2 regions of the Vreelandella sp. F11 genome follow, and region 1 is predicted to be linked to the other one. Evidence: predicted binding sites of a transcription regulator. Region 1 holds the regulator's gene; the other holds the start of a gene.

What was found. The regulator FliA, encoded in region 1, starts transcription of late flagellar genes. The targets are predictions, from matches to a motif close to CTAAAGTTNNNNNNNNNNCNGCCGATA.
Positions count from the first base shown of each region.
Region 2: the regulator FliA is predicted to act here: its motif matches at 9,269-9,295, upstream of ACFIOZ_RS04710 (MbtH family protein).

Region 1 covers NZ_CP170448.1:135,295-150,155, reverse strand. Annotated here, with positions in the region: gene ACFIOZ_RS00695 (adenosylcobalamin-dependent ribonucleoside-diphosphate reductase) at 1-1,341, opposite strand, end outside; gene ACFIOZ_RS00690 (hypothetical protein) at 1,559-2,149, shown strand; gene ACFIOZ_RS00685 (diguanylate cyclase) at 2,160-4,166, opposite strand; gene ACFIOZ_RS00680 (OmpA/MotB family protein) at 4,190-4,864, opposite strand; gene ACFIOZ_RS00675 (motility protein A) at 4,871-5,692, opposite strand; gene ACFIOZ_RS00670 (RNA polymerase sigma factor FliA) at 5,736-6,437, opposite strand; gene ACFIOZ_RS00665 (flagellar protein FlhE) at 6,464-6,892, opposite strand; gene ACFIOZ_RS00660 (hypothetical protein) at 6,918-7,484, opposite strand; gene flhF (flagellar biosynthesis protein FlhF) at 7,481-9,664, opposite strand; gene flhA (flagellar biosynthesis protein FlhA) at 9,724-11,811, opposite strand; gene flhB (flagellar biosynthesis protein FlhB) at 11,808-12,974, opposite strand; gene cheZ (protein phosphatase CheZ) at 13,079-13,774, opposite strand; gene cheY (chemotaxis response regulator CheY) at 13,816-14,205, opposite strand; gene ACFIOZ_RS00630 (methyl-accepting chemotaxis protein) at 14,305-14,861, opposite strand, start outside.
Region 2 covers NZ_CP170448.1:1,023,821-1,038,681, reverse strand. Annotated here, with positions in the region: gene ACFIOZ_RS04735 (non-ribosomal peptide synthetase) at 1-1,874, opposite strand, end outside; gene ACFIOZ_RS04730 (condensation domain-containing protein) at 1,900-6,504, opposite strand; gene ACFIOZ_RS04725 (TauD/TfdA family dioxygenase) at 6,551-7,552, opposite strand; gene ACFIOZ_RS04720 (4'-phosphopantetheinyl transferase family protein) at 7,584-8,252, opposite strand; gene ACFIOZ_RS04715 (thioesterase II family protein) at 8,230-8,970, opposite strand; gene ACFIOZ_RS04710 (MbtH family protein) at 8,960-9,205, opposite strand; gene ACFIOZ_RS04705 (FecR/PupR family sigma factor regulator) at 9,462-9,668, opposite strand; gene ACFIOZ_RS04700 (RNA polymerase factor sigma-70) at 9,792-10,319, opposite strand; gene ACFIOZ_RS04695 (inositol monophosphatase family protein) at 10,625-11,422, shown strand; gene ACFIOZ_RS04690 (glycerophosphodiester phosphodiesterase family protein) at 11,666-13,009, shown strand; gene ACFIOZ_RS04685 (ABC transporter ATP-binding protein) at 13,534-14,301, shown strand; gene fhuF (siderophore-iron reductase FhuF) at 14,450-14,861, shown strand, end outside.

The DNA of each region.
Region 1 (14,861 bases):
CTCCTGCTCAAGCACTGGCGCCATGCCTTTCTCTAACGACAGTTCCAGCGCCTGCTTCCAGCCCTCAATGGCTAAATGGCGGCTCACCTCATCGGTGAACACCAGCGACTGCTTGGAGCCGTAAGGGATTTTGAGCATGGTGAGCGTTGAACCTAAGCCTAAAAAGCCCATACCGTGGCGGCGCTTGGCTTCGATTTCACGTTGCTGCTGGGGTAGCGGCAGGCCAGCAATCTCGACCACGTTGTCGAGCATACGCGTGAAAATCGCCACCACTTTGCGGTAGCGCTCCCAGTCGAAGCGCGGCTCGTTGCCAAAAGGATCAATTACGAACTTGGTCAGATTGACCGAGCCCAGCAGGCAGGCGCCTTCCGGCGGTAGGGGTTGTTCGCCGCAGGGGTTGGTGGCACGAATATCTTCGCAGAACCAGTTATTGTTCATGCGGTTAACCTGGTCAATCAGGATAAAGCCCGGTTCGGCGTAGTCGTAGGTGGAGGACATAATGGTGTCCCACAACTCACGCGCCTTGATCACTTCGACAATGCGACAGGCGACGCGGCCTTCGGCATCCACCGTATAGCCCTCTTCAACCACCGGCCAGTCGCGGTAGATCAGGTCTTCCGCTTTAACGTCCTCTTTCTCACCGGGGTGCAGCGGAAAAGCCAGCGGCCAGTCGGTATTGTTCTTGACCGCTTCCATAAACTCATCGGTGATCAGCAGGCTAAGGTTGAACTGGCGTAGGCGCCCCGCCTCGCGCTTAGCCTGTATAAATTCGCGCACATCCGGGTGGCCCACATCAAAGGTGCCCATCTGGGCGCCACGGCGGCCACCGGCCGAGGCCACGGTGAAACACATCTTGTCGTAGATATCCATAAACGCCAGCGGGCCGTTGGTGCCTGCGCCAGCGCCAAACACAAAGGCGCCTTTGTGGCGCAGCGTCGAGAAGTCGTAGCCGATACCTGCGCCGGATTTCAGCGTCATCCCCGCATCAACCACCGAGTCGAGAATATCGCGCATGGAGTCGCGAATGGTGCGGGAGACGGTGCAGTTAATCAGGCTCACCGCAGGCTTATAGGACTCAGCCCCCGCGTTGGAAAGAATACGACCGGCAGGAATGGCACCATTTTCCAGCGCCCAGCGGAATTTGGGCAGCCACTCTTCCGCTTTGTCGCCTTCAACCGCTGCCAGGGCACGCGCAACCCGTTCAAATGTAGCCCCGACGTCCTGGTCGACAGGTTGGCTGTGACGATCCTTAAGACGGTACTTGGCATCCCAAATCTCACGCGAGGGTGCCTGCATGGGAACATCGTTAGAGGTCTTCACAGCTTTAGCAGCGGTGCTCATATCGCGCAACTCCTTCACAGCGGGGTGAATATCGGGCTCAAATCAGAACCACTATACGTGGCATCGGAGTGAAGTATAGACCCATCGTTTAACCACATAAGGCACTTTTTTTAAGACCTCCTACCATATATAGAAAAATCAGCGCCTTACACTTTTGTCATTGAGTAACTCGCTATAGACTGTTTTTTTCGACTATTCGCCTAAGGATTTTGGTTAGATGGCTCAGATCATAACGACGACTCGCGCTCTGCATTTCCACTCGCCTTGGTTAGTCGCTATGGCAATGGCCGCCTCAATGATGGTCGCAGCATCCATGGCGAACGCGGCCACGTTTAATACCGACGATCTGGTCATCCATGACCATTGGCAGTCAATGACGCTGTCACTAGGGGGGGAGCGCCACTACCGCGCAGTGGAAACCCACAGCTACTCGGATGCGACGCTAAGCCTGAATGCCACCTCAGGCGTTTGCGATTTACCCTGGCTGGAGATGCGCGTCACCCTTGAGCAGCAGCAAGGGGAGAGCCGAGCGGTCAACTTAGTCCCCGCCAGGCTGCGCATTGATGAGCAGCCTGTGATTGATACCATGGCGGAGTTTATTACTGAGCGGGGAGATGATGGTTTTTATGCCCACTTTTACCTCAGCGATATGCAATCCCTGATAGCGGATATGCGCCAAGGTGAGCAACTGTTTCTTGGCTTTGACCAGGAAGAGCGTGACCCCTGGTATATGACGTTTAGTCTCCAGGGCGCCGACGCGGCGATCAACCGGATGCTCAGCCAGTGTGGAGGTAGCGGGGCTCACTAGGGTGCGAGCCTTAGAGCGCCGTAGCAGGCTCTAGCGCCACCTCAACGCGATTGCGCCCACCATGCTTAGCGCGATACATGGCATCGTCGGCCCGGGCGATAATCGTTTTACAGCTGTCACCCGGCTCCCAAACGGCGACACCGATGCTCACTGTAATCGCTTGCTCAAGCCCCGCTATACGTAGCTCTGCTACTAGCGAGCGCAGCCGCTCGGCCAGGCCAATGGCGGCGCCAACCTCGGAATGGGTTGCCAGCACAATAAACTCTTCACCTCCCCAGCGGCCAAGATGGTCGCAGCCACGCAGCGAGCTTTCCACTAAGCGCGCCAGAGCCACCAGCACATCGTCCCCCACGCTATGGCCATGGACATCGTTGATCTGCTTAAAGTTATCCACATCGAACAACAGCAGGGCAAAGGCAGCGGCGTAACGCTTGGCAGCGACCAGCTCTGCATTGATCGCCTCTTCAATGCGGTAACGGTTCCACACCTTGGTGAGCGGATCAAAGTGGGCTAATTGCTCAAGACGCTGGTTGGCCTCGGCAAGGGCTTTGCGCTCGCGTTCTAGGTGCATATTCAATGAGCTAATTTCATAGGCCGAAATTGCCAGCGTCAGGTCTTCACCCAAGTCTACCGCCGCTAAGCGCTCTACCCTCAACCACGCTTCACTTTTGCCGACGACCTCTTCCGACCAAGCGGTCGACGGGGCTAATATCACAGCTGGTTTAGGGCTGATAGTCGGCTGCATCGCCCAATAGAGTGTTTCCACCTGCTCAGGGCGGAAAAAAATCAGCCAGGCACGCTGGGTTGAACTCATCGGTAGCGGCACCGCTAGGGCTCCGCACTGTTCGGGCATGGCTAGCGAAGCAGTTAACGGCTCTTTGGCGATTTCGCGTGTACACCAAGGGCCGCTATGCACGTGAGCTCTTTCCAGGCGCAGTACAAACTGACTCATCGCTTCTGGGGGCGGCGTCACACCCGCTTGATAAGCGCCACCATTCACCCATAGCACTACGCCATGGGCGCGAAACAGCTTCATCCAGATAGCCGCCTGCGCATGGAGTAACTGCTGGGGACTTTGTGGCTCGCTGCGCGCCCGTGCGCTGAGCACCAGACTATCCTGCACACGCTGAAGGTAGCGGGCTTCTTGACGCGCCCGTAGCAACAGCATGCGCTGGGTGGCCATTTGCACAAGCGTGCGAACAGCATCACGCACGGGGGGCTCAACCGAATGCGGCGCAGGCGAGTGGCAAAACACCAGCCCCCATAAGCCGGTATCCCCCTGAATGGCTAAACTGAATGAGCCTCGCACGCCCAGACAGCTTAAATAGCGCTGCCGCTCTGGTGCAGGTGCGCGTAAAAGACTACCGTCAAGGCTCGCTCCCGGAACGGCGGGAATCAACGTTTCAGGAGGAGCTTTAACGTCTTCAATTAACCGTACAGGGTAGTGTTGGTAACTTTTGCGCAAGGCGACAGGGAAGTCGCTGGCAGGAAAGCGCTGACCTAACAGCGAGGGCAGCCGTTTTCCCAACGCTTCTGCGACCATCAAACCATTCCAATCGCTATCGAAATGGCACACGGTGACACGATCATGACCGGTGAGCTGTTGAACAGCGTTAACCAGGCAGTCGAGGAGTTCTTGCTGATGCGTCGCTTCAACCAAATGCCTCAGCCGCTCAGTCACCGTACCCAGCAGACGACGCTTTCTACTGGGGTTGAGTGGCTCAATCTCGACGATGACCTGCTCACCCGCTCGATAAGCGTGGATTTGAAAACGTGCGTGTTGGTGCTTGGAACGAATAAACATTAAAGGGCCAGGGAGCCGCTGCTGCCCCTGCAGTTCACGACGCACCCGCTGACTTAGCCGTTTCCCCAATACGCAGGCAAGCGTAAGCTGCCCATGTTCAGGGCGCTCAAAACCAATTAAGCGGGTTAAGTTAGTACTAGTCGCTTGGATGCGGCGACAATCGGCATCGACGACCAGTAGGGCTCCAAACGACTGCAATCGCGGGTGGTGCATGGACACAAACGTGGCCTCTAAATCTATTCACCCTCGACCTGCTGCCTTAGCAACAGCTCTACGCGACGGTTGGCAGCTCGGCCCTCCGCCGTTGCGTTTGGTTCCATGGGTTGGGTGTCGGCATAACCGACGGCCCGCATACGAGAGATATTGAACCCTTGGCGCTCTAAATGCCTCACCACAGCAATAGCACGCGCTGATGAGAGCTCCCAATTAGAGGGGAAGCGGGCCGTTGAAATAGGCACGCTGTCGGTGTGGCCTTCCACCGAAATTTGGCCGTCAAAACGGGTCAGCACATCGATAAGGCTTTCTATCACATCTTGCCCACGGGACGTCAGTACCGCTTGGCCGCTGGGAAATAAAAGGCTGGTATCAATGCGAAGCGTGACCCCTTCGCGTCCTTGGGAGACGCTGACACCAGGGATATCGAGCCCGTCAAACTGGGGTTGAACCCCTGAATGGTGGGGCTGAATACCGGTGGCCAGAGACGCCAGAGGCAGTGATGATACAGCGCTGGCTGAACGCATGAAAGCAGTATCAGCCGCTTCACCGCCGCCCGGCGGCGTCAGGGAAAGCAGTAGCACAAAAAGCGTGATTAGCAGCGTCAGCACATCTAAATAGCTGGTTAGCCAACCATCATCGCCATCGCCTGGCGATGGCGTCATTTCCAGTGCATGGCGTGTATCACGGTCAAGCATCTGGCCTTACCCCTTCGCCGCCGAACTAACCGACGAATCAGGCCTTGGTTTGACGCTGTTATCACGAATCTCATCGTGGTAATTAGCCACAAAGGAGTTGAGAGTCTCTTCAATAAATGACGGTAGGCGGCGCTTGGTAATCAGCGAAATACCCTCCAGTACCATGTTCATGGTAATCAGCCGCTCTTCGGTGCGGCGCTCTAGCTTCACCGCTATCGGCTTAAACACCAAGTTGGCAAGTAAAATGCCGTAGAAGGTGGTGAGCAGCGCCACTGCCATGCGCGGGCCAATGACCTGTAAGTCGCCAGCGTCCATGACCTCCAGCATGTTGACCAGCCCCACCAGGGTGCCGATCATGCCAAAGGCAGGTGCATAGGTTGCCATGGTACGGAATATTTGTGCTTCAGCATGCTCACGCGCTTTAAGGCGGGCAATCCGCCAGCGCAGCATGTCAAAAATTTCATCCTCTTTGGTGTTGGCAATCACCAGTTGGATCCCGGTACGTAAAAACGGATTGCGGGTATGCTCCAGCTCGCGCTCGACCGCACGTACATCGCCTTTAAACCACAACCGGGACATATCGACCAACTCGCGGATATCGTCTCGCATGTAGGTGTTTTCACGCCGGAATACCAAGCCCACTAGCCGTACGACGCGGAGCACCTCTTTTAATGGGTAGCTAATAAAGGTCGCCGCTAGGGTACCGGTCACCACGATGGCAAGCCCCGGAAAATTAATAAAGCTTTCAGGGGACTCTGCAGTGAAAAACAGCACGCTCACCAACAGCAGTATGCTGGCAAATATGCCTATCAACGTCGAAGGGTTCATCCACGGCTCCTTGCCGGTCACAAGTGAGTAAAAAACGTTGGCGTTATACCGAGTCGTGTAAACGCGCGCGTAAACGACTCACGGCTTGGCTGTGCAGTTGTGAAACACGTGACTCCGTCACCCCCAGCACAGCGCCTACCTCCTTGAGGTTGAGTTCTTCTTGGTAGTACAGCGCCATGAGCAGCTTTTCACGCTCGGGAAGCGCTTCAATCGCGTCAATCAGCGTTTGCCGCTGCTGACCGTCAAGCAGTTGCTCGAACGGTGAATTGCCCAGTTCATTACTGACAGGCTCTCCGCCGTCGGCCACTAGCTCTTCAAACGGCAGCAGTTGTCCGCTGTTAGTGTCATTGAGAAGCTGCTGGTACTCACTCAGCGGCATATCAAGGTGCTGAGCAATTTCGTTCTCTTCCGGGGCTCGCCCTAACAGCTGCTCTAATTGGCGAACGGCGCTGTCCACCGCACGCGCTGAACGGCGTACGCTGCGGGGCAGCCAGTCGCGTGTACGTAACTCATCCATCATGGCGCCGCGAATACGCTGACTTGCAAAGGTCGCGAACGTCGCGCCCTGGGTAGCATCGAAACGGCCCAGCGCCTCAAGCAGCCCCACCATTCCGGCCTGAATAAGGTCATCGAGCTCAATACTCGCCGGCAATCGAACCTGTAGTGTTAAGGCCTGACGTCGCACCAGTGGCATGTATTGCGTTAACAGCTCATTTTGTTTAATCCTGCCCTGTGCTGTGTACATATTCTCGCCTCGCGGCTAATCAGCCTTCACTGATAGTTCACAATCAATTGCAACCCTTGCACCCGAACAGGCCGCTGGCCTGGGTGCAAGGCGAAGCGAAAATGCAGTGGCCCATCGGCGGCCCGCCCCTCAAGGGCAGTGGTAGAACCCCGCATACCGGTTAATGCAACGCACTGATCCGGATGGCACAGCCAAGCACTTAATAGCGCACCGGGAGGATGCTGAAACTGCCACTGTATGCGCCCAAGCTGGCCTGGCCGAAGGTTTCCGACGGCGGGCGGAGAAGCGGTTTTACTGCTGCTTGCCCGATCACTCATTGCCACCATCAACCCTGGTATCTGGCTGCTCCAGCTACCGGGTGCCGCTTGGGCACTCCCTGTTAATCCTGCGAGTAGACACCCCACCACCAGTATTAAGATCAGTGGCAGTCTCACTCTTAATAGCCAGCTTAGCATGCTTAGTCTCCTTGGCAGAGTGTGCTCATCGTGCAAGTACCAGTAACTCCATATTTAAGTAGTAGTCAGCGGCTTCACGCAAGTTATTGAGCAGTCCTTGACGCGGCAGGTGCGGCTCATGGAGCGCCAGTAAACGACGCGGCCCGCCACGCTCATGGAGCTGTCGCAAGGTACGGAACATGACTGCGAAGGTATCGGCATCACTACTGATCCATAGCGCCCAACGGCTGTATTGCTCACGAAGCTGAGCAAGGTCGGTCGTTTCCGCCACGACGATACGGATGTCCCAATCATCAGGGCTCCCGGCCCAGCTGCGACCTAGCGCAGACCACTGCTCCAGACGTGCTTTGACCTTACTCACCTGAGCGGCGCCGCTACCGGGTAGCCCAACCACTATAAGCGGAATTTTGGGTCTGGGCGGCACCACTGTCTGCGGCTCTTCCACCGCCGCTAGCGTAGGTGTTAATAGGGGCGAAGTATCTTCGGGTACAGGCTCGGCTGCCGCCACATCAACAGCACCCTCCGCCTGCTGCTGTTGGCGCTGCAAGTTTGCCCACTTGCGCAGTCCCGAGGCTTGATCTTGTTCGCTCACGCCACACCCTCTCGACTCACACTGCCCATTTGACGAATCGCATCTCGCGCCATAAAGGCATAGATCAGGGCATCGAGCATGCCGGTATCGCGGCGACGGCGACTACTGCCTAATAGGTTGAGTAGATCCCCACGCAGCGTCTGCGCCTCCTCATCATCGGCAATATCGAGATGTCCGGCGACGGACGCTGCACCGCTGGCCATTAACAGGCGAACTTCCGCATTTAGGTCACCGCTATCAGCCTCTTTTAGCTGCTGCCACGCGCGTCGGGTCAAGGCGGCCAAGCCTTCGCTTTGCAGCTGGGTTAACAGCAGTGAGAGCACCTCGGCTCCTAACCGAGCCGGTGTAAGCCAGTAGCGGCGCACCACCACTTTGGCGCTTTCCGGATCGCGAACCTCCCCGTACCAGGCGAGCAGCGCAGTGCCGCTGGCGTCCTCAACTTCGGCGTAAGCAGTCCACAGTTGCACCGATTGGCCGCGAAACCGTACGCCCACATGGTGGGTGAGTACACTGTCATTAAACAGCTGACGAATCGTCTGGCGCTCGTGGTGAAAGAGTACCCGATGACTGGGGGCTACTTGGCTGACCCAGGTCAAATGCTCGGCTTCTAGCCACGCGAGCGCATCCGGCTCGGGAAAACGCGGTAGCAAGTGCACCGCGACACCGCTTGATGAAGAGAGCGCAGCCAAGCGCGGCTGCCACCCCGCAGCGTGGCGATGCTGCAGCCAGGGTAGCGCTAACCAGGTACCCTCTGTGTCCAGCCCAATGTCAGGCATTGCCCAATCACAGCCGCGCTCATTACGCCGCGGAGACCATGCCATGCCTAACGTGGTATCCGTCTCTGGGTAACCGGCGAGCAGCGCGTCCAAGCGCGTCTCCTGCACTCGGCTAGGTAGCGAGGCTAAGTCCCAAACCTCCTCTAATGCCGCAAACCCAGTGACCCGTTGGCGCAGCCTCGCCAGTAGCGATGACAAACGGCGCCCTTGGCCCAGCACATCCCGCGACCAGCGCGGCATCCCCATCGAGGCATCAGCACTTTGTGCCCGTTCACGCTGCGGCGTTGCCGTGCTAAGCGCTTGGTCGACTAAAGCACCGGGAGCGGCGATGGCCATATCTTCGGGCACCTGCTGACCATTGGAACCAAACAGCACACGCATGCCGTGACGCATAATAATGTCTAACACCGGCGCCAGCCGCCCTGCCTCATCCTGCTTGGTAATAATACAGTCATCTAGCTCTGCGCCCGCGGCGCGTGCGGCCTGGCGGTAGCGCAGCACAACTTCTTCGAGGGTTTCCGGTTGGCTGGCGGCATTCAGCAGCAATACCAAACGCACTCGAGAGCGTCCGCCCTGAAGGTGGGCAATCTGTTCGATCACTCGCTGGTCACGCTGACTCATACCCACGGTATCGATAATCACCCACTGCTTACCCTGCAGGCGGCCCAGCAAATCGTCGATGGGTTGCTCCGCATCGAGTGCGTACATCGGGGTGTCCAACAGGCGCGCGTAGATGCGTAGCTGCTCATGGGCACCAATCCGGAAGCTGTCGGTGGTGACCAGCGCTACCGGGCGGGTTCCGTGACGCATCACAAAACGGGCGGCAAGCTTGGCGGTGGTGGTGGTTTTACCCACCCCTGTGGGCCCCACCAGGGCAACAATACCGGTTTGATCAAAAAAGCTTGGTTCATCACTCAACACGCAGAGACGATCCATTAACTGCTGGCGCAGCCACTGTAGTGGCGCTTCACTGTTGCCGTCTAACCTGGCGAGCGGTTCGGGCATCCCCGCCAGCAGCTCATCGGCGAGCTCACTGCTAAAACCGACGTTCCATAACAGTTGGCGCAGCCGCGCCGCCGTTCCGGTGGGCGCTGCTGACGTTGGTGAAGCCGCGTGGCTTGACTGGCTGTTTGCAAGCAGCGCTCGCATATCCTGCATTTCCCGTAGTAAGCGTTCACTCATCGCCTGCATGGGGTCTTGCGGTGGAGGCGCCGTTGGCATCTCTGGGGGGGCAGGTTCCGGCGAAGGTTCAAAGTGGTCGATGGCTTCATCTGCCATGGCCAAAATTTCAACGCCCCCTTCGGTACGCCGATTGGCAACAATTAAGGCGTCTTCACCGAGCGTTTCACGCACTTGGCGCATTACATCGCGACTGTTGGCTCCCACGAAACGTCTAACGCTCATGATTTACCTTTTGCCTATTCTGGAAATGGTCAACGCTAGCCTACCACGGCGTGTCATCATTAACGTCCGCCGACTATTGTCGTCACTCTTAATGTGCGGTCGTCGGGGATTTCAGCCTGAGACAACACCGACATATGGCGTAGACGGCGACGCAAGAAGCGCGACAGTACCGCTCGCAGCGAGTGCTGCACAACCAGCACCGGCGGTTCGCCTGAGCTTTCGTGACGCTCCAGCGCCTGCTGCGCCTGAGTCATCAGCGTTTCTGCCAACCCGGGCTCCATGGCGCCGTTGCCATTCATGGCCTGTACCAGCACCTGCTCCAGCTGGGCATCCAATCCCATGACATTAAGCGTTTCCTGCCCTGCAAACCACTGCTGGACAATCGCCCTCCCCAGTGAAACACGCACCAATGCCGTCAGCTCGTTAGGATCTTTTTGCTGGGTGGCGTACTCCGCCAGGGTATCCAGAATAGTGCGCATATCGCGGATAGAGACATCTTCATCGAGCAGATTTTGCAGGATGCGCTGCAACACCGTCAGCGAAATAGCTTTCGGGATCACCTCTTCGACCAACGCTTTCTGATCATCACCCATTTTATCCAGCAGTTTTTGGACTTCCTGTCGGCCGAGCATCTCGGGCGAATGACGGTGCAACAGGTGGTTCAGGTGGGTAGCAATCACCGTGCTGGCATCCACCACGGTATAGCCATACACCTGGGCATGTTCGCGCTGGTTGCTATCAATCCACACAGCGGGCAAACCAAAGGCGGGATCCTGGGTATGGGTGCCCTGCAGCTCGCCGGAGACTTGCCCTGGGTTGATCGCCAGCCATTTACCCGGCTGCGCCTCGGCGCGGCCAATCTCGGCGCCTTTCATGGAGAGTACATAGGCGTTGGGCGGCAGCTCCAAATTATCGCGTATATGCACCACCGGCGGCAGGAAGCCTACTTCCTGGGCAAACTTTTTACGTACACTTTTAATCCGTCCAAGCAGCTCGCCCTTTTGACGCGAGTCAACCAGCGGGATTAAGCGGTGCCCCACTTCCAGGCCCAGAGTATCGACCAACTGCACGTCTTCCCAACTCGCTTCGGGGGTCTCTTGCAGAGGCACAGGAGCCGCGGCGATCTCCTCTTTGACCAACGCCTTTTCCTTGTGACGCATAAGAAACCATGCCAAGCCCGCCAAGAGCGCAGTAAAAAATAGAAATACTAGATTGGGCATACCGGGCACCATGCCCAACAGGCCCATCACCACAGCGGCCAAGATGAGTACCTGCGGATTAACGAACAGTTGGCTGAGCATTTGCTGGCCAATATCTTCGTTTGTGTCGGTACTTACCCGGGAAACCGTGACACCCGCTGCGGTCGAGATGACCAGGGCAGGAATTTGCGCCACCAGGCCGTCGCCGATGGCCAGTAACATATAGGTCTGACCAGCAGCGCCAAAGCTCATATCGTGCTGCAGCATGCCAATCATCAGCCCGCCGATGATGTTGACCACCATAATTACCAAACCGGCAATGGCATCACCACGAACAAATTTACTCGCGCCGTCCATCGAACCAAAGAAATCCGCCTCTTGAGCGACTTCTGCACGGCGCTTTTTGGCATCTTCTTCGCCAATTAAGCCAGCATTCAGATCGGCATCGATGGCCATCTGCTTACCCGGCATTGCATCCAGAGTAAAGCGCGCACCCACTTCAGCAATACGGCCAGCACCTTTGGTAATAACCATAAAGTTGATGATAACGAGAATCAGGAAGACCACCAGGCCCACCGCGAAATTACCACCGACCAGAAATGCCCCGAACGCTTCAATAACCTTACCCGCGGACGCTCCACCTTGGTGGCCCTCCATAAGCACCACCCGGGTAGAAGCCACATTGAGGGAGAGGCGCAGCAGCGTGGTGAATAGCAACACTGCTGGAAAGGCCGCAAAGTCCAGCGGCTTCTGGGTAAACATGCTGACCATTAACACCATGATGGCCAGCGCGATATTGAAGGTGAAGAGCAAATCCAGAGCGAAGGGGGGCAAGGGCACAATCATCATGCCCAAAATCATTAGAATGAGCATCGGCCCGACCAGCAGCTTCATGCGCACATCGCTCATCCAGTCGCGCCGACCTACTAGCTGACTCAAGCCTTTCATGGTTGCGCCTCATTACCACCGGCGCCTTGCCCGGGGCTTTCCATCTCCGGTGGTACCGGCAGTTTATCGGGGGTTGGGGGCACCTCGCCTCCTTGTTTTGCGACTTGCTTGAGGCGATAGGCCCAGGCCATTACTTCCGCCACTGCGGTATACAGTTCAGCCGGCACCTCCGCCTCTAGATCCACGTGATGATACAGGGCACGTGCCAGTGGCGCCGCCTCCAATCGCGGTACACCGGCCTCTTCACCAATTTCGCGAATACGCGCGGCCACCGCATCGGCGCCTTTTGCCACCAGCCGCGGGGCGCCCATACTGCCTTCCTGATAAGTCAGCGCTATTGCATAGTGCGTGGGGTTGGTAATGATGACGTCCGCCTCGGGAACCTTGCTCATCATCCTACCTCGCGCCATGGCCTGCTGCTGCTGGCGAATACGCGCTTTCACATGCGGGTCACCTTCAGACTCCTTGTGCTCACGCTTAATCTCTTCCTGACTCATGCGCAGCTTCTTGGCATTATCCCAGAGCTGGAAAGGTACATCGATCAAAATGACCACGATCAACACCAGCACCATTAGCCCAGCCGCCTGAGCGGCCATGCTTAAAGCGTTGGTAAGCGCTTGCTGGATAGGCTGATCCATTAGCGCCATAAATTTGCCAATGTTGAAATACAAAAAGGTCGCAGCGACGCCCCCTACCAGAACCGACTTGGCGATCGCTTTGGCCAATTCGATCAATGCCTGTGTGGAGAGGATGCGCTTTACGCCCTTGATAGGGTTTAGCTTGGAAAACTTGGGCTGCATCGATTTACCCGATATCAGCCACCCCCCCATCAGCCCTGGGGCTACCAATGCAATCACCGCTAACAGTAAAAACAGCGGCATCATGGCAAATAGCGTGCGCTGGCCAAGATCCAGGGCATTGACCAGCATCGGGGTACTTTCCATGGCTTGGCGACGCTCAAACAAGAAAGCCTGCTCCATCACCGCGCCTAACTGGTCGTAGAGCATTTTGCCCATACTGTAGAGGCCAACCACACCACCCAGCAGTAGCAGAAACGTATTTAACTCGCGGGAACGGGCAACCTGGCCCTCTTCACGGGCTTTCTCTTTTCGCCTGGGCGTGGCCTCTTCAGTCTTTTCCTGGTCGCTATCGTTATCTGCCATACGGGTATCCGGCCAGGTGAAGCGAAGCTTATCACGTATTCAGCCGTCCATAGGGACGGCTGAATAGCGTGCTTGCACGCCCAAGGGGCGTTTAATAACGCGCTTTAAAAGCCTAATTCGTCCAACAAGTCGTCTACTTGATCTTGCCCAGAGACGGTATCCGGAACATTATCCTTCACTTGCGGCCCATTCAAAAGGTCTTCGTTACGCCTTGCAGTGTCGCTTTTCCACTGATCCTCGGCCTTGCGCTGCAGCGTTTCTCGTGCATGGGCGCCCGGCGCGTTGTCGATGAGCACCTGAACCAGCTGATGCTCGATCTCATGGATCACGTCCATCATCTTCTTAATCACTTGGCCGGTCAGGTCTTGAAAGTCCTGGGCCATCATGATTTCCATCAGTTCTTTATTAGTAGCTGACACCACATCGGGCACATCGCTGAGATAAGTGCGGGTCTCAACGACGAGTGCTTTGGCCTCATCCAGCTCTTTCGGCGCTTCAAACCACTCGGCCCAGCGCTTATCCAGCGCCTCCGCCCGGTCTGACAATTGATCCTGCAGCGGCTGCGCACGATCAACGGCATTGAGCGCTCGATCTGCTGCCTGCTCCGTCATGGTGGCGACATAGTGCAGGCGGTCGCGTGCATCGGGAATAGCTTCGGCCGCTTTCTCAATCTCTTTATCAAGCCCTAATTCACGCATGTTCTCGCGCAGCATACGCGTCAACTTACCGATGCGATGAATTAGATCTTCAGCGGCTTGTTCGGATGATTGGGCAGAATCGGACTGCTCATTCTGGCTCATACTGTTGTCTCCTCGTTAACCAGGCATATTGGCCCAGTCACTCACATACCCAGTTTATCGAAGATCTTGTTGAGCTTCTCTTCAAGGGTAGCGGCAGTGAACGGCTTGACGACATAGCCGTTAGCGCCCGCCTGAGCAGCCGCTATGATGTTCTCTTTCTTCGCTTCTGCGGTCACCATCAACACGGGCAGGTCTTTCAACGCCTCATCCTGGCGGATCTCCTTGAGCATTTCCAAACCGTCCAGATTCGGCATATTCCAATCGGAAACGACGAATTCAAAATTGCCGGAGCGCAGTTTATTAAGCGCATCTTGGCCATCTTCGGCTTCATCCACGTTGGTAAAGCCCAGCTCCTTAAGCAGACTACGCACGATCCGACGCATAGTGGGAAAGTCGTCTACAACCAGGAAACTCATATTCTTATCTGCCATGGGTCATCCTCTAATCAATCAATATATGGCACGGGGGCGACTGAAAAGTACAGTCAGGGGTTTAAAACGGTCTCTTAGAACTGTTTCTAAAGCTGTTCTTCAAAATTCTTCCCACTCTTCGTGGTCGTTACGCTTGACGGTCGGCCGACTCGTCTGCTGCTGGTCAACCCTGGGAGCAGGCATTGCGTTCGTTGTGGGTGACGAAGCGGGTAGCGCCTGATGGGATGCACCCTGCACCCCTAATAGCTTAAAGACAGCTACCGCTTGTTCCAACCGGTTGGCCTGCTCCTCAAGTGAGGCCGCCGCCGCCGAGGCTTGCTGTACCAGCGCAGCGTTTTGCTGGGTGACTTGATCCATCTGACCCACGGCCTGACTAACCTGCTCGATACCGTCGCTCTGCTCCTGGGAGGCAGCCGAAATTTCATCCATGATATCGGTTACTCGGCGAACCGCGGTCACCACATCCGACATCGTGGTGCCCGCCTGCTCGACCAGCGTGGAGCCTTGCTGGATCTGGGTCACCGAGGCATCGATCAAGGTCTTAATCTCTTTGGCCGCATCCGCACTACGGCTGGCCAAATTGCGCACCTCCCCCGCCACCACCGCAAAACCTCTGCCCTGTTCGCCAGCGCGGGCGGCCTCTACTGAGGCGTTGA
Region 2 (14,861 bases), 890 kb from region 1:
GTGCCAGAAGTATAGAGAAGGTAAGCCACGTCACCGAGTTCTGGCTCTGGAAACGGTAATGCGCCACCTACTTCTTCCACTTCTTGTGGCAGCCCTACACTGTGGATACCGGGAAGAACCAGTGCTGCGTGTTCTGCCTCGGCGTTTTCAGCGTTCACCACTAGCGCAGGCTGGGCATCCTCAAGCATCTGCCGTTTACGGTCTACGGGCCACTCAGTGTCGAGCGGCAGGTAGGCGGCGCCTACACGCCATACTGCCAATAGCAGCACGACCAAATCGGTGGAACGGGGCAAATCAAGCGCTACATAATCTCCACGCTTAACGCCCTGACCATCCAGCCACCGAGCGATATCATTAACGCGGGCTTCTAGTTGGGCGTAACTCAACGTACGGCCCTGCTCCTCAATGGCAACGGCATCCGGCGTCGATTCCGCCCATGTAGTGATATGGGTAGCTACGCTACGCTCGCCCACATCGAGCACACTGTCCTCAATCGACAGTAATCCCTGCTGTTGCTCAGGAGAGATAAGCGGCACCGAAAATAGCTTTTGCGCTGGGTCAGCTAGGCCCGCCTGCAGCAGCGCCTGGTACTGATCCAGCAGGCACCCGGCCGCCGCTCGGCTATAGCAAGATGGGTCGGCGTAGAGCGTCGCCACCACGCCGCTCTTACTGCGGCCTATCTGCAAGGCAAGTTCAAATTCTGCCGATGGCCCTGGCAACTCTCGCAAGCGCCACTGCAAACCTGCCGTATCTAACTCATTCACGCCTTCTGAAAATGCGAACCCCACTGCGAGGTGGCGCTTATCATGCAGCGCGTCAATCGACCAATACTCTTGGGCTTGGGTATGCGCTTCTAACTGCTCTGATAAACGGGCGATACAGCCAGAGAAATCGCTATCAGCGACACCTTCAACCAGTACCGGCAGTACCTTGTCGAAGAGCCCGATCGCCCCTTGCATCACCTCGTAATCCTGACGGCAGTCGTGTTGCCAGCCACCTAGCACACGCTCACTGCCACTAATCCTGGCGAGTAACGCCCACCAAGCCGCCTGCAGCACTGCCTCTGCGGATACTTGAAGCTTGTCTGCCAGGCTATCGATACGCGCCACCAGGTCTGATTCGAGCCGACAAGCCACATATTCATGTTCTACCCGCACGTCATAGCGATTCGCTTGCCTTGCAGGTAAACGGCATGCGCCTGCCTGCTCGGCATGCTGCTGGTGCCTTTGCCAATACTCACGGCCCTCTTCGGCGTCATCGTCGTTTTCGAGCGAAGCGCGCCACTCGATGAACTGGGAATACTGCAGCGCCGACTCCTCATCGGCGCCTCCGCTCTGATCGTAAGCATCCGCCAACGCCGAGAACAGCGACTGCAGACTGCCGCGATCCGCCACCAACGCCGAAACAGCCAGTACTAATACCCAGGCGGCTTCACCCGTTTGCAGCAGCACTGGACGCAGCAGCTCGCCACTCTCAACGGCCATGGGCCGGTGCTTCAGCGACTCGCTAAAGTTATTAAGAAAGTCGTTGGGCTCGTTGAGCAGCACTTCCTTATCATCGCTGCCGCGTAAGTCTTCATATCGACACTCAATAGCAGGTAGCTCTTCAAGCGCCTGGTGTCGCAGCCCGCGATACCCCGCCATGCTCTTCAAAGCCGTAGATAGGGCTTCATGCTGTTGCCTAAGGTCGCTCAGTGCTTGCTCCAGCCGCGAGCTATCAAGCGCACCCTGAATATCGACCACCATGACATTAGCCTGCGCCGATGCTGCCTGCTGGGTATCATTTTCATTAGCTTCCACCGCCACCAACACTGCGCGCTGCTCAGGGCTAAGCGGCCAATGGGCAAGGTTCTGCTGTTCCGTTATCGCATTCATTTATTGACTCCCAAACCCCGTGACTTCATTGACCGACCAACTCGGCATCGGCACTTGCTCCTTGAGCCTCTTCCAGCGCCGAACGCTCATAGATGTCTCCCATCGCTACCACGATCTTGCGTGGCCCCTCGTAGGGATCCCGGGCATGGGCCGCTAACATGTTGTCGACCATCACCACATCGCCCCGGCGCCAGTCGAAGCGCACGGCACAAGCTTCGTAGGCCTCGCCGACAACCTTCATCATCTCGTCGCTAATCACGGAGCCGTCGCCGAAATAGACATTACGCGGCAGGCGCTCCTGGCCAACCATGCCAAGCAGGTCTTCCTTCACATCAGGCTCAAGGCAACTGACGTGGTGGAGCTGCACCTGATTGAAGAACACCCGGTCACCGGTCACTGGATGAGTGACTACCGCAGGGCAGCGCGTGCGTGTCTGCAGCTCATCGCCCCCAAACCACTGCCACTCGATTCCCCCTTCTTTGAGCCGCGCTTCAACCTCCTCCCTGCTATCGGTTTTGAAAAAGTCTCGCCAGCTCACGTCCAGGTTGCGGGTGAAGGTGCGTACATAAAGCAGCCCTTTGCGCTCGAACTCCTCCACCACATCGGCGGGCAGTTGGCGCAACATCTCCCGGCAGTCCACGATCGGTGTGGCACCTCCCACGGGAGAGGGGAATTCGCAGAAGAACAGTTGCTTGCGCGGCCAGCGCTCCAAATGCGAACTTTCGTTGTGATAAAGAATCATCTGGCGCTCGGGATAGGGGGTTGAACGGTAGGTATTGCGCCCCCCTTCTTTCTTGGGCAGGTCACCATAATTGCCGTAAAGTCCCGGCTGGATAGCCTCGGCAAAGGCTTCAAACTCTTGCGGTGTGGTCAGACCAAAGTTACGGAACAGGATGCCTGCATGCGTGCGTAAGTGTTGCTCGATGAAGTCACGCTGGGAAGTTGCCCACGCCACCGCATCAAGGTCAGCGTCCGTCGCTTCGATCACGAGAGGAAAGACCCGTTTCTCATCGAGCAATGCCGTTCGTATCGGTGAGTCACTCTTGGTCGAGGGGCGCGTACCTGGCTGGGATTTCAGGCTGCCAAGCTTGTTGAGTTTGGCACCTTTTGAAAGCTTGTTTTGCATAGCGTGTTTCTCCATTAGGGGTAAGCGAAACTCCTCAACGAGCGTGCTGGGAGCTTTCACGATCTGCGCTAATAGCGACTGCCAGGCACCGGTCAGGTGCTCGATGGTTTCGCGTCGGTATAAGGCAGTGGCATAAACCCACTCGACTGATAGTCCGGTATCGCTCTCATCAACGAATACCGCCATATCGAACTTCGACTCCTGCCGGGGCTGGGGCATTACCTCCACCTCAAGACCCGGAAGTGAGAACCGCTCGGTTGGCGTGTTTTGTAGTACGAAGAGGGTTTGTATTAGGGGGGAACGATCCCGCTCACGGCTGATGCCCGAAAGCTCGACAATTTTGTCGAAGGGAACAGTTTGATGATCGAATGCATCCAGCACGCTGGTCTGTACTTGCTCAAGCCAGTGGCCGAAATCAATCTGACCATCAGCCAAACGAGATCGCAGCGGAATGACATTGACGAAAAATCCGATTAGCGGCTCAACATCAGGATGGCTACGGCCAGCGACATCGGTTCCCACCACTAGGTCTTGTTGACGGGTCTGGCGATGCATCAACAGCTGAAAACTCGCCAATAGAAGCGTAAATAGCGTGGTGCCACGCTGTGCGGCAAGCTTGTTCAACGCTTGTGATAGGTCTGGACTCAGTGTCATGCTCAGGGCACTACCGGCATGGGATGCTTGGCTGGGCCTGGCGAAGTCCCCCAGTAGTGATGAGAGCTTAGGAGCATCGCTGAGATAGCGACGCCAGAAGGTTGCACTTTGCTCGAAGGCCGCTCCCGACAGTGCTTTCTCATGCCAAGCGGCGTAGTCCACGTACTGAATACCCAATTCGGGCAATTCAGACTCCTCCCCTTCCAGTAATTCCCCGTACAGAGTGGCAAATTCCCTGATGAATACGCTCGTGGACCAGCCGTCGAAAACGATGTGGTGAATGACCAGCACCAGGGCATGCTCTTGTGCGCCAAAACGCAGTAAACCCGCCTTAATTAGTGGCCCAGCGGCAAGGTCTAACGGTGTGTTCGCATACTCGGCGAAGGTATCTTGCAAATATCGCTGCTGCTCCCGTTCAGGAAGATCACTGCAATCCAAAACAGGCAGTTCGATGTTTCGCTGATCCTCGATAACTGCGATGGGATCACCACTCTCACTTTCAGGGTAGTGGGTACGCAATGCTTCATGCCGCGCAACGATGGCATTAACGGTGCTTTCCAGAACCTCTATGTTCAACTCCCCTTTCAGGGAAAATAGCGCCGGAAGGTTGTAGGCGGCACGCTCACGGTCGCCCGCCTGACTTGCCAAGCGATCAACCAGCCAGAGCCGGCGCTGGACAGGTGCCAAAGGTAGTTCCACATGGCGGGAAATCGGTATCAGTGGATTCTGACCACCTCCCTGATGGGAGGCCGCAGGATCCGCTAACCGCCGCTCTATTTCATCAACCACATCACCAAAGCGCGGCTTTTCCATGACCGATCTGGTCGGGAAATCAATCGCCCAATGATCGCTAATGCGTGAAGCCAACTGCACCGCCGCCAGAGAATTACCCCCGCTGGCGAAGAAGTGGGCATTGCTTCCCAGCGGCGTTTCCTTGTTGTCTCCCAGCACTTGGCGCCAGAGCTTAGCTAACGTCTGCTCCGTTTCGCTCCCAGATTCCACGAGAGATTGTGATGCCTTGCCACCGCTGGCGTCATCGTCGCCGCCGCTGACAAAATGCCCAAAGGCGTAAATGGCGTAGGCATCCAGTCTACCCACTTCCCAGCCTTGGCGGCAGGCGCTGCGCTGCAGTTTGCCGCTGGAGGTTTTGGGGAGGCCTCCAGGGTTAAGCAGTAACACTACCGAAAGCGGCTCGTGGCAAGCGCTCCCCACCGTCTCGCTTAGCGCTTCGACCAGCTTCTCGGCGGGCACTAGCTTCTGTATGCCGCGGGAGACCTCTGCCGCAACGCCAATCCCTTCAGCGCCTTCCGGCGTGGTCACTGCAAAGGCCGCCACGCGCCCTTTGCGCACTGCTTCCACTTCCGCCTCGATAACGCTCTCAATATCCTGGGGGTAGACGTTATGGCCGCGCAGTATGATGAGATCCTTGATGCGCCCGGCGATATACAGCTGCCCTTCGTGCAGAAAGCCTAGATCGCCGGTGCGCAGCCAACGATCATCACGAGCGTCGTGGTTCTGTGCATCAGTATCATCGGTGCGCTGCCAACTGACCCCATCGCGGGTGACAAAGGCTTGCGCTGTTGCTTCTGGGTTCTGCCAATACCCGTGTGCCACGCTGGGCCCATTGACCCAGATCTCGCCGACTTCACCACTGGGCAGCGAGTGAAGCCCCTCAGGATCGACAATATCGATTGCGTGACCGGGTTCCGGTGTACCGCAGCCCACCAGAGTGTTGCCTTCAACCGCTGAGGCAGCCTTCCCCTCGGCCAGCGACTGTTGAGAAAAAGCCGTGCCCACCACACCTGTACCGCGCGAATTACAGCTAACCAATAGCGTCGCTTCGGCCAAGCCATAACAGGGTGCTGCGGTGTCAGCGGCAAAGCCCGCCGGGCGGAAGCGTTCGATAAAGCCAGTGAGGGTATCGTGGCGTACCGGCTCGGCGCCTGAGAATGCGACCCGCCAGCTAGATAAGTCGAGCGCCTCAAGCTGCTCGTCGCGGATACGCTCAAGACACAGCCGGTAGGCAAAATCGGGGCCACCGCTAATGGTACCCCGGTGGCGGGAGATCGCTTCCAGCCAGCGTACCGGCCGCTGTAAAAAGAAGGTGGGGCTCATCAATACCGCAGGAATACCGCGATAGATGGGCTGCAGCAGGCCGCCAATCAGTCCCATGTCGTGGTAAAGCGGCAGCCAACTGACGAAAACATCGTCGGCACCAATCGAGAAGCCCGTCTCGATAGCACGCTCGTTCGCCATCAGGTTGCCATGGCTGACCATCACGCCTTTGGGCGTGGCCGTGGAGCCTGAGGTGTACTGTAAAAAGGCGATATCACCACGCTTTGGGTGATGCTCAATCCAGTGTTCAGCGCGGCTCTCATCTAAGGCATCCACGGGGATCAGTTCGGCGCTGCCGAAGCCTTCGCTTGCAGATGCGACCACATCAATAATCGTCGTAGAGGTAAGCACACAGGCAGCCTGGGAGTCGGCGGCAATGGCCAACAGACGCGCCAGGTGCTGCTGTTTGGCCGACTCCGGCGGGAAGACCGGCACGGCAATTACCCCGGCGTACAGGCAGGCGAAGAACGCCACCACGTAGTGCTCATCGTTATCCAGCAGGATCAAGGCACGCTCACCCGCCGGGAACCGCTGCTGTAGCTCGCTGGCCAAAGCACGCGAACGCCGCTCCAAGGTGGCGTAGTCAAGGGTAGTTTCGCCTTGAGCGTTCACCACAATCAGCGCCCTGTCATGGGGCCTTTCCTGAGCTAAGCGACTTAAATGCTCTACAAAGTTGTTAGAAGCACCGTTGTGGGGCGAGCTACTGCAAGTTGTCTGGGCGTGCCTAATATTCATATGCGTACCTGCTGGAATTCCTGGCCGTGGGGTTGAGCCGTTATCTTCAGTCTTTGGAGAGGTTGCCGTGCCCTTCCGCCATGGCGACGACGACTTTGCGCGGCCCTTTAAACGGCGTGCGCGCATGGGCAACCAGCATGTTGTCGAGCATCAGCACATCGCCTGCCTGCCAGGGGAACATCACCGTTTCTTCGGCCAGAACACCGCGAATCTCATCGAAGATGGCATCGTCGATGGGGCTACCATCGGCAAAGAAGACGTTGCGCGGCATGTCTTCGGGATCAAGCAGCTCTTCCAACGATTCACGCACTTCTGGCTGCAGGTTGGAGACATGGAAAAGATGGCCTTGGTTGAACCACACCTGCTCACCGGTGACAGGGTGAGTCTCTATGCTTTGGCATAGCTGGGTAGTGCGCAGGTCGCCATCGGGCTTCCACTCACAGCGAATACCCGCGCGCTGGCAGAATGCCTCCACTTCGGCGCGGTCTTCGGTGTTAAACACCTTTTGCCAAGGCATATCGAAATCGCCGTAGTTACGTACGTAGAGAATGCCGGGGGCAAAGCGCTCGCGGATCTCTGCGGGCATACGGCGGTAAATAGCGCGGCTATCGGCAATGGGGGTTTCACCGCCCTCGGGAGAAGCGGTGACGCAGTGGAACCAGATTTTCATCGGCCACTCGCGGGTGTAGGCCTGCTCATTGTGAAGGGGAATATGTTGATGAGCGGGATACTCGGTCGAGGTATAAATGCCTGACGAAACCGCTGAACGCGGTGTTGAGGCGAACTCATAGCTCAGCAGCGGATGACCAAACGCAGCGGCAAACTGCTGAAAATCGTCCACGGAGGGAACATCGAAGCCTCTTAGCAGTACCCCACCGACTCTGGCCACCAGCGACTCAATATCAGCACGCAACTCGCCAAAGGCTTCCAGTAGTGGCTGCCCTGGGTAAGAGGGAGAAATCATAATGGGCAGCTCTGAATCAGCAGGCCCCTGACGTTTGGATATGACGTTGGTTGGTTGCGTTAGTGTTGCGCTTTGGCTGTCCATTATTGATCTCCTAAAAAGTCGTTGAGTAGCGTTAGCTCTGGATATAGCTCTTGACATAGCCCAGGGCAGCGGCATAGCCACTCGGCGCTGGCAGCGGCCATGCTTGCAAAGGTGATGAAACGGGAAGCGAGTGCTCAAGGTGATAGGTGTCTGGCGGCCCTAAAGAGGAAGTGATCGAGAGCGCCCGCAAATGATCAGCAATGCCCAGGCCCAGGGCTTTGAGCACCGCCTCTTTAACCACCCAGCGCTCCATAAAGGGCAGTGCGTGGTCGAGCTGCTCACTCGGCGATAGCACCAGCCCTTGCAGCGGCGCCAGTTCGGCCTCGGATCGGCAGCGCTCAATATCGACCCCCACCGCGCCGCCGGGAGCAAGCGCGATCAGGGCGACATGGCCAGAGTGGGAGACATTGAAAGCAGGCCCACCAGCGTTTTCCAACGCGGGTTTGCCGTAAGCGCTCTGAGTGAACACCAGCTTTTCTGGCGCTATACCGGTGTGCGCGGATAGCAGTCGCCGCAGGGCAGCGCGTGTCGCCACGGCGCGCACGACATCGGCGTGATGGCGAAGCCGCTGGGCGCGCTGCCACTCGGCTCGACTCAGCAGACGATCATCGTCGTCGGCTACCGGGGCATTCAGATCGAGCGCTAAGCGCCATACCTCAAGCCCCTCGGGCACCCCTTCAGCTAACCGCAGGCGCTGCATGGGGCACCTCCTCAAGCCGTCGGGCCAGTGCCCGCTTTAAGGTATCCAGCACTTGCGGTTGCTGCTGGCGAATAAAGAAGTGCCCCCCTTCGAACCAGTCTAAAGAGAACACCCCGCCGGCTTCCCGCTGCCACGCTTCCAGACGCTCTTGCTCAATATCGTCTTCACGCCCGGCGAGTACCTGTAGGGGGTAAGCAAGCGGTGACCCGCCGCGATAGCGGAAACTGCGGCAGAGGCGATAGTCCGCCATCAAGATATCGAGGGTAAGGCGCAGCAGCTCAGGGTTTTCGAAGACTTCCTCTGGGGTGCCGCCCTGTTGGCGCAGATCCGCGATTAAGGCCTTATCGTTATCAAGCCCCGCTAAACGCTCTGAGTCGCGCATTGAGGGTGCCGCACTGCCTGAGGCGAATAGCATCCGTGGCTGAGGGCGCCCCACATCGCGTAAGCGTGCCGCCATGCCATAGGCCAGCAGCGCCCCCATGCTGTGGCCGAACAGGGCAAAATCACCGCGCAACCGCGTTGCCTGCTCTTCGCACAGCCGCACCACCTGGGTCTCGAAGTCATCGATAAGCGGCTCACCCAGGCGTTCGCCACGCCCAGGCAATTCGACGGGATACACCTCGACCCAGGCGGGCAACTGGCGCTTCCAGCGTAGATACATGGTGGCGCTGGCCCCGGCGCAGGGCAGGCAGAGCAGCCTTAAACGCTTAACCTGCATTCACCTGCTCCGCCTCAGCGCCGGCCTGCTCATCCATCCACTGGCGCAGCGAGAGTGGCCGCATATCTGTCCAGGTCTTTTCGACGTAGGCTAAGCAGGTTGGCTTATCGCCCAGCACGCCGGTATCCGTCCAACCGGCAGGAATCGCCTTCCACTCTGGCCAGAGGGAGTACTGCTCTTCGTGATTGACTAATACGCGGAAGACACCATCTTCACGATCAAAACAGCTTGTCATGGAATTAACCTCATCGTTGCCAAAGGAATGAGAAGTAAAACGCAATTGCTTCTCATTACTTAGTGACGAGTGAGGAACCAGAAAATTTAATGCTGGAAAGGAAGAAAGTAGAAAAAATAGGGGGAGGGGTCGCTAGGGCGTCGGCATAGCATGACTCTTGCCAGGCTAAAAATTGCTCCAGCGGGAGGCAGCGTTAGCTCGCGACCATTGAGTTAGCCTGAAAGTCGAAGGAGGAGAGTAAAAAAACAGTGGTTTATCAGCTGCGCTCATCACCGCTTGGGATCAGCCCCGTTAACAGCCATAGCTGTTCGGCTTCATGGAATACCCGGCGGTGCTGGGAAGAAGCCGCTAACCAAGCATGCAGTGCTTCGCGATCAGCGTCGCTTAACGTCTCTTCATGCTCGCGCATCAGCCAATCTAGCGCTGTTTGCCAAACGGCATCGTCGCCGCTGTCGTTATCCATCGTTACTGTCAAACCTCGCTATTGCGGCCTGCTTATTACCTGCCTATGGAAGCGTCTGATATTCTCAACGCTATTGGCTGACAGTGTAACAAAGCGACAACAAAGAGGGGACGGAACGCCGATTTACTTATCTGGCAACGACCGACCTTGTAGCGACTGGTGGCAATGAGTCAGCGCATCGCGAATCATAAAGTTCACTGACGTGGTAGAAACACCTAGCTGTAGCGCCACTTCCCGCTGGGTATGGTTTCCCGAACGATAAAGCTCAAAGGCGCGTCGCGTACGCTCTGGCAGTTCGTTCAACGATTCGACCACCTGGGTCAATGCCTGGCGATCAATGGCAATCACCTCAGGTGAGTGTGACGCACAAGAGGCGTTATCCCCCTCCTCTGCTTTTGCAAACAGCGCTGACTCAAACGCGGAACGACGGCAGCGGTCAATGGCGAGATTGCGCACCACCCGTGACACATAGGATATGGGCTGTTTTACCTCAAAAAGCGTGGTTGCTTCTGAAATTTTCAGATAGGCATCCTGCACAACATCATCGGCTTGATCAGCATTGCCCAATACTTTTGCGGCGACACAACAGAGCCGGGGCCGCTGATTAACGAAGATGTCTTCTAACTCAGCGCTCCAGGTCTGGGTATCCACAGCACGGCCTCCTGCCTTGATTAACACCACGGAATAAATGGCAACAATTATTATTTGCGTTACCATCGGGTAAGTCAACCGGTGTGAGCTAATCCACTTTTTATAACGATATGCTGGTTGATTTTTTGTTGGCTCAGTTAATAGCGACATGTAACGGGGGGATCTCTCATACGCCAAACGCATAGATGACCTACCATTAAACCAACTTTACGCCTGTCATCGGCGTGTCATGAATGGCTAGTTACATTGAATGGATACAGTTTTAGCCATTCACTACGACACGATGAATGCCCAGGAGAAACACAATGCTTGATAGCAGCAATGACCTGCTCGAAACGGTGAAGCAGGCGGCGTACGAGGCGGGTGCGCTGTTACGCGAGGGATATTCGCTCAAGGGTAGGATTGCCTTTGAACAAAAAGGGGCGTCAGACTTTGTCAGCTACTACGATACGGCTGCGGAAAACATCATTATCGACTGTATCAGCAGCGTTTTTCCCGATATCGCGTTCCTCGGTGAAGAGAGCGGTCTGACACCCACCGATAGCCACTATACCGTGATCATTGACCCTCTTGATGGCACCAGCAACTTCCTGCATGGAGTGCCTCATTTCTCGGTCTCTATTGCAGTCACCAAGGGAGATGAGCTGATCATCGGGGTTGTTTATCACCCCTTGTTAGATGAAATGCTGTGGGCAAGCCTTGGCATTGGCGTCTTCCTCAATGACACACCGCTCAGTACGCCGGAACCGCGCCCGCTCAACGAGATGCTAATAAGCACCTGCCTGCCCTACCACGCCAAAGGCGACTGCACGATAGCCATAAGCCAACTCGCCGCCTTAATGCCTCAGGTAGCCGGTATCCGCAGCCCAGGCTCGGCGGCACTGGAGCTCGCTTATACCAGCCTGGGCCGCTTTGATGCCTTTTGGTCTCAAGGGGCCGCGCTCGACTTTTGGGATATCGCCGCCGGTGTCGTGATTGCCCGAGAGGCAGGCTATACCGTCACGGATCTCTCTGGTGCGGCGAATCCCGCTCAATGGAGCAGCTTACTGGCAGCACACCCTGAGAGGCATGGACAACTGCTAGCGTGTTTAAAGGCCTGCTAATCAACGATCAATGTGCCCTTACAGCACACAGCTTGTTTCGCAGACGCAAACAGTCAAGGCTGAAAGCAGGCACAGCTTACTTCTTGTTCTTTCCTCTCTGGCACGCCTTTAAATGGGGATTGGCCTTACAAATATATATTAATTAAACATGATGCCCATTAGCGTTCAAAGGTTGTCATCGAAGAACACATGAAACCTGCCTACACTCAAAAAACCCCTTTCGCGGTAAAGAGAATTTCGCTGATGGCGCATTCAGATTTTCTAACTAGTACATTTCTTATTGGTGGCCTGCTGTTCGCTAACATTGCTACCGCTCAAGACGAGACTGACGCAAAACTCTGGGATGATGCCCTGATTAAAGCGGCACAACAGGTAACGCTGGGCCCGCGCCCGCTGTTCCTGGTGAACGACATGAGCACGGATAACGATCACGAGCGTGAACTGAAAGCCTCTTTATTGAGCTGTGCGGCGGAGCAAACCCAATGGCAGCGGTCTCCCTTGGCGATTGGGCATCGTGGTGCGCCGTTACAGTTTCCAGAACATACTCTCGAATCTTATATTGCCGGCGCTCAAGGCGGGGCAGGCATTCTTGAGTGCGACGTCGCCTTCACTGCCGATGAGGAGCTCGTCTGCCGTCACTCTCAGTGCGATTTACACTACACCACCAATATCGTTGAGACCGACTTAGCTGAAAAATGCAGCGTGCCTCCCGCTTTTAATGAAGAAAACGGCGAGCTAACGAATGCGGCAGATATTCGCTGCTGTACCAGCGATATTACCTTAGCCGAGTTTCGTAGCCTGCAAGGCACTATGGAGGGGGTAAACACTGATGCAGCTACCCTTGAAGAATACCTGGCAGGCACGCCCGAATGGCGCACAGAGCTTTATGCTACCCGCGGCACATTGATGAGCCATGCCGACAGTATTGCGCTGTTTCAGCAGCTTGGCGTGCAGATGACCCCAGAACTGAAAGTGCCTGAGGTTGAAATGCCGTTTACGGGTCATTCAGAGGGCTTTACGCAGCAGGCTTACGCCCAGAAGATGATAGATGAGTACAAAGCGGCAGGCGTTTCCCCCAGCGATGTCTTCCCGCAGTCATTCAATCTGGATGATGTGCTTTATTGGATTGAACATGAACCTGAGTATGGAAATCAGGCGGTTTACCTGGATGGCCGCTACAGCGATGGCTCCTTTGATCACACAACCCCCGATACGTGGCAGCCAAGTATGCAGTCGCTGGTGGAAAGCGGCGTTCAGATAATCGCCCCGCCTACCTGGATGCTAGTTGAAGCGAATCCAGAGTTCGGCAGTGACGAGCTGGAAAAGCGTCTGCAACCTTCACTTTATGCCCGCCGCGCCCGGGAAGCAGGCCTATCCATGATCACCTGGACACTTGAGCGCTCGGGGCCGCTGGAGGAAGGCGGCCAGTGGTACCACAGCACCACTGACGATGTTATCCAGCGTGATGGCGACAAACTGATTACCTTAGATGCCCTCGTTAACGAGGTAGGGGTCATTGGCGTATTCAGCGATTGGCCAGCCACGGTTGCTTTCTATGATAACTGTGCGCAGCGGGGCGCGCCTTGAACTGCATGCAGCGAGCGGTGCCGGGGTTTGGCTGAGGTGCCACTGGGCGTCGTTCCGACGCCTCCCGCGGGTGCCTCAAACGCTCGCTGAACTCGCGTTCTCGTTACCACGCGCTACGGGATGTGCACGAAGCTGGATCGATGGGTTTTGTAGTGCGGCGTAAGCGTCAGCGCACCCGCAAAAGCAGCGCGAAGCGGTGCCGGGGTTGGGCTGAGGTGCCTCTAGGCGTCATCCCGCCGCCTCCCGCAGGTGCCACCAAGCTGAATCTATGGTTTTTGTAGCGCGGCGTAAGCGTCAGCGCACCCGCAGCGGCGGCCCGGCGCAAAAGCAGCGCGAAGCGGTGCCGGGGGTGGTGTGCACCTCCCGCGGGTAATCAAAGGCTGGCTGGGGCTTATCCACTTCTCTGCTTCCCCAAACCGCGTTTCCCTTCTCTTACGAAAATCATTTCATTTTTTTGTTAAAAATGAGAACTATTAGCACTAGAATGGAGCCATTATCATTAACCCCATTGCCAGGAGTGATTCATGTTCGAGGTCAAAGGCGCCACTTTTGAGATTAATGGCAAGCCGATTCTAAATCCCATTGACCACAGCTTTCATGAAGGCAAGGTTTACGGCCTGATTGGCCACAATGGCTCAGGCAAATCGACCTTAATTAAATTAATGGCCCAACAGCAGCCCACCAGCCGTGGTGAGATTCACTTTGACCAGCGTCCGCTGAGTGATTGGGGCAACCGTGAATTTGCCCGCCAGGTGGCTTACCTACCCCAGCATTTACCCAGCGCCGAAAGCCTTACCGGGCGCGAGCTAGTGGCTTTTGGCCGCTACCCTTGGCACGGTCTTCTAGGACGCCACAATCAGAAAGACAAAGAGGCCATTGATCGCGCCATCGCCCTGACGCACACCGAGGCCTTTGCCGACCGCCTGGTCGATACGCTCTCCGGTGGTGAGCGTCAGCGGGTGTGGCTGGCGATGCTACTGGCTCAGGGTAGCCGTTTCCTGCTGCTGGATGAGCCACTAGCGGCGCTGGATATTGCTCACCAAGTCGAAGTGCTGGCGCTGATCCGCAAGCTGTGTGATGAGTTAAATCTGGGGGTTATTATCGTTCTCCACGATATCAACATGGCATCGCGCTACTGCGACGAGCTGATGGCACTGCACAGCGGTCGCTTGCTGGCCCATGGCAGCCCGGGTGATTTGATGAGCTGCAGCACCTTAGAAGCGATTTATGGCCTACCGATGCAGGTCATGAAGCACCCCAACGGAGAGCACAATATCGCCGTGGCTCAATAGCGCTATTCTCCGAGGTCAGACACTTTTAAAAGCACTCATTCGCAATCAAAAGCTTCAACTGATACGCATTATCGATTAAGCTGAATGCCATATTTTACCTGTGTGCTGTGTCAAAACCTTGTGTTAAAGCCCTGTGATGGAGCCCGCGATGCCCTCTGCTCTGCGTCAGCCACAACTGTTCGAGCCCTCATTGGCCGCCTGTTATACCGGGCCGTTGGCAAACTTTACGCCGCCAATAATTGGCGGCACGCCGCCCCTGGAAGCGTTCAACACCGCCCGCTGGCGGGATGCCCGTTGGCTCAAACAGGATCTCTCTCGTTTCGCTGAACAGTACCCAGGCGGTGACCTGCGGGCAGTGGTTTCGATCTGGTCGAAGTGGCACCTCAGCGCGCTAACCGTTCCCACGTTGACGGCCAACCTGCTGCTTAACCGTGACCTGCCGGTGGGGCTGGACGAGATGCAGGTTATCTTTAACGATAAAGGCACTACCTCGCGGCTGTGGCTACCCCACGAAGGTACGCCGATCACCACACAAGATCCTTTTGAGCGTTTTGCGACGT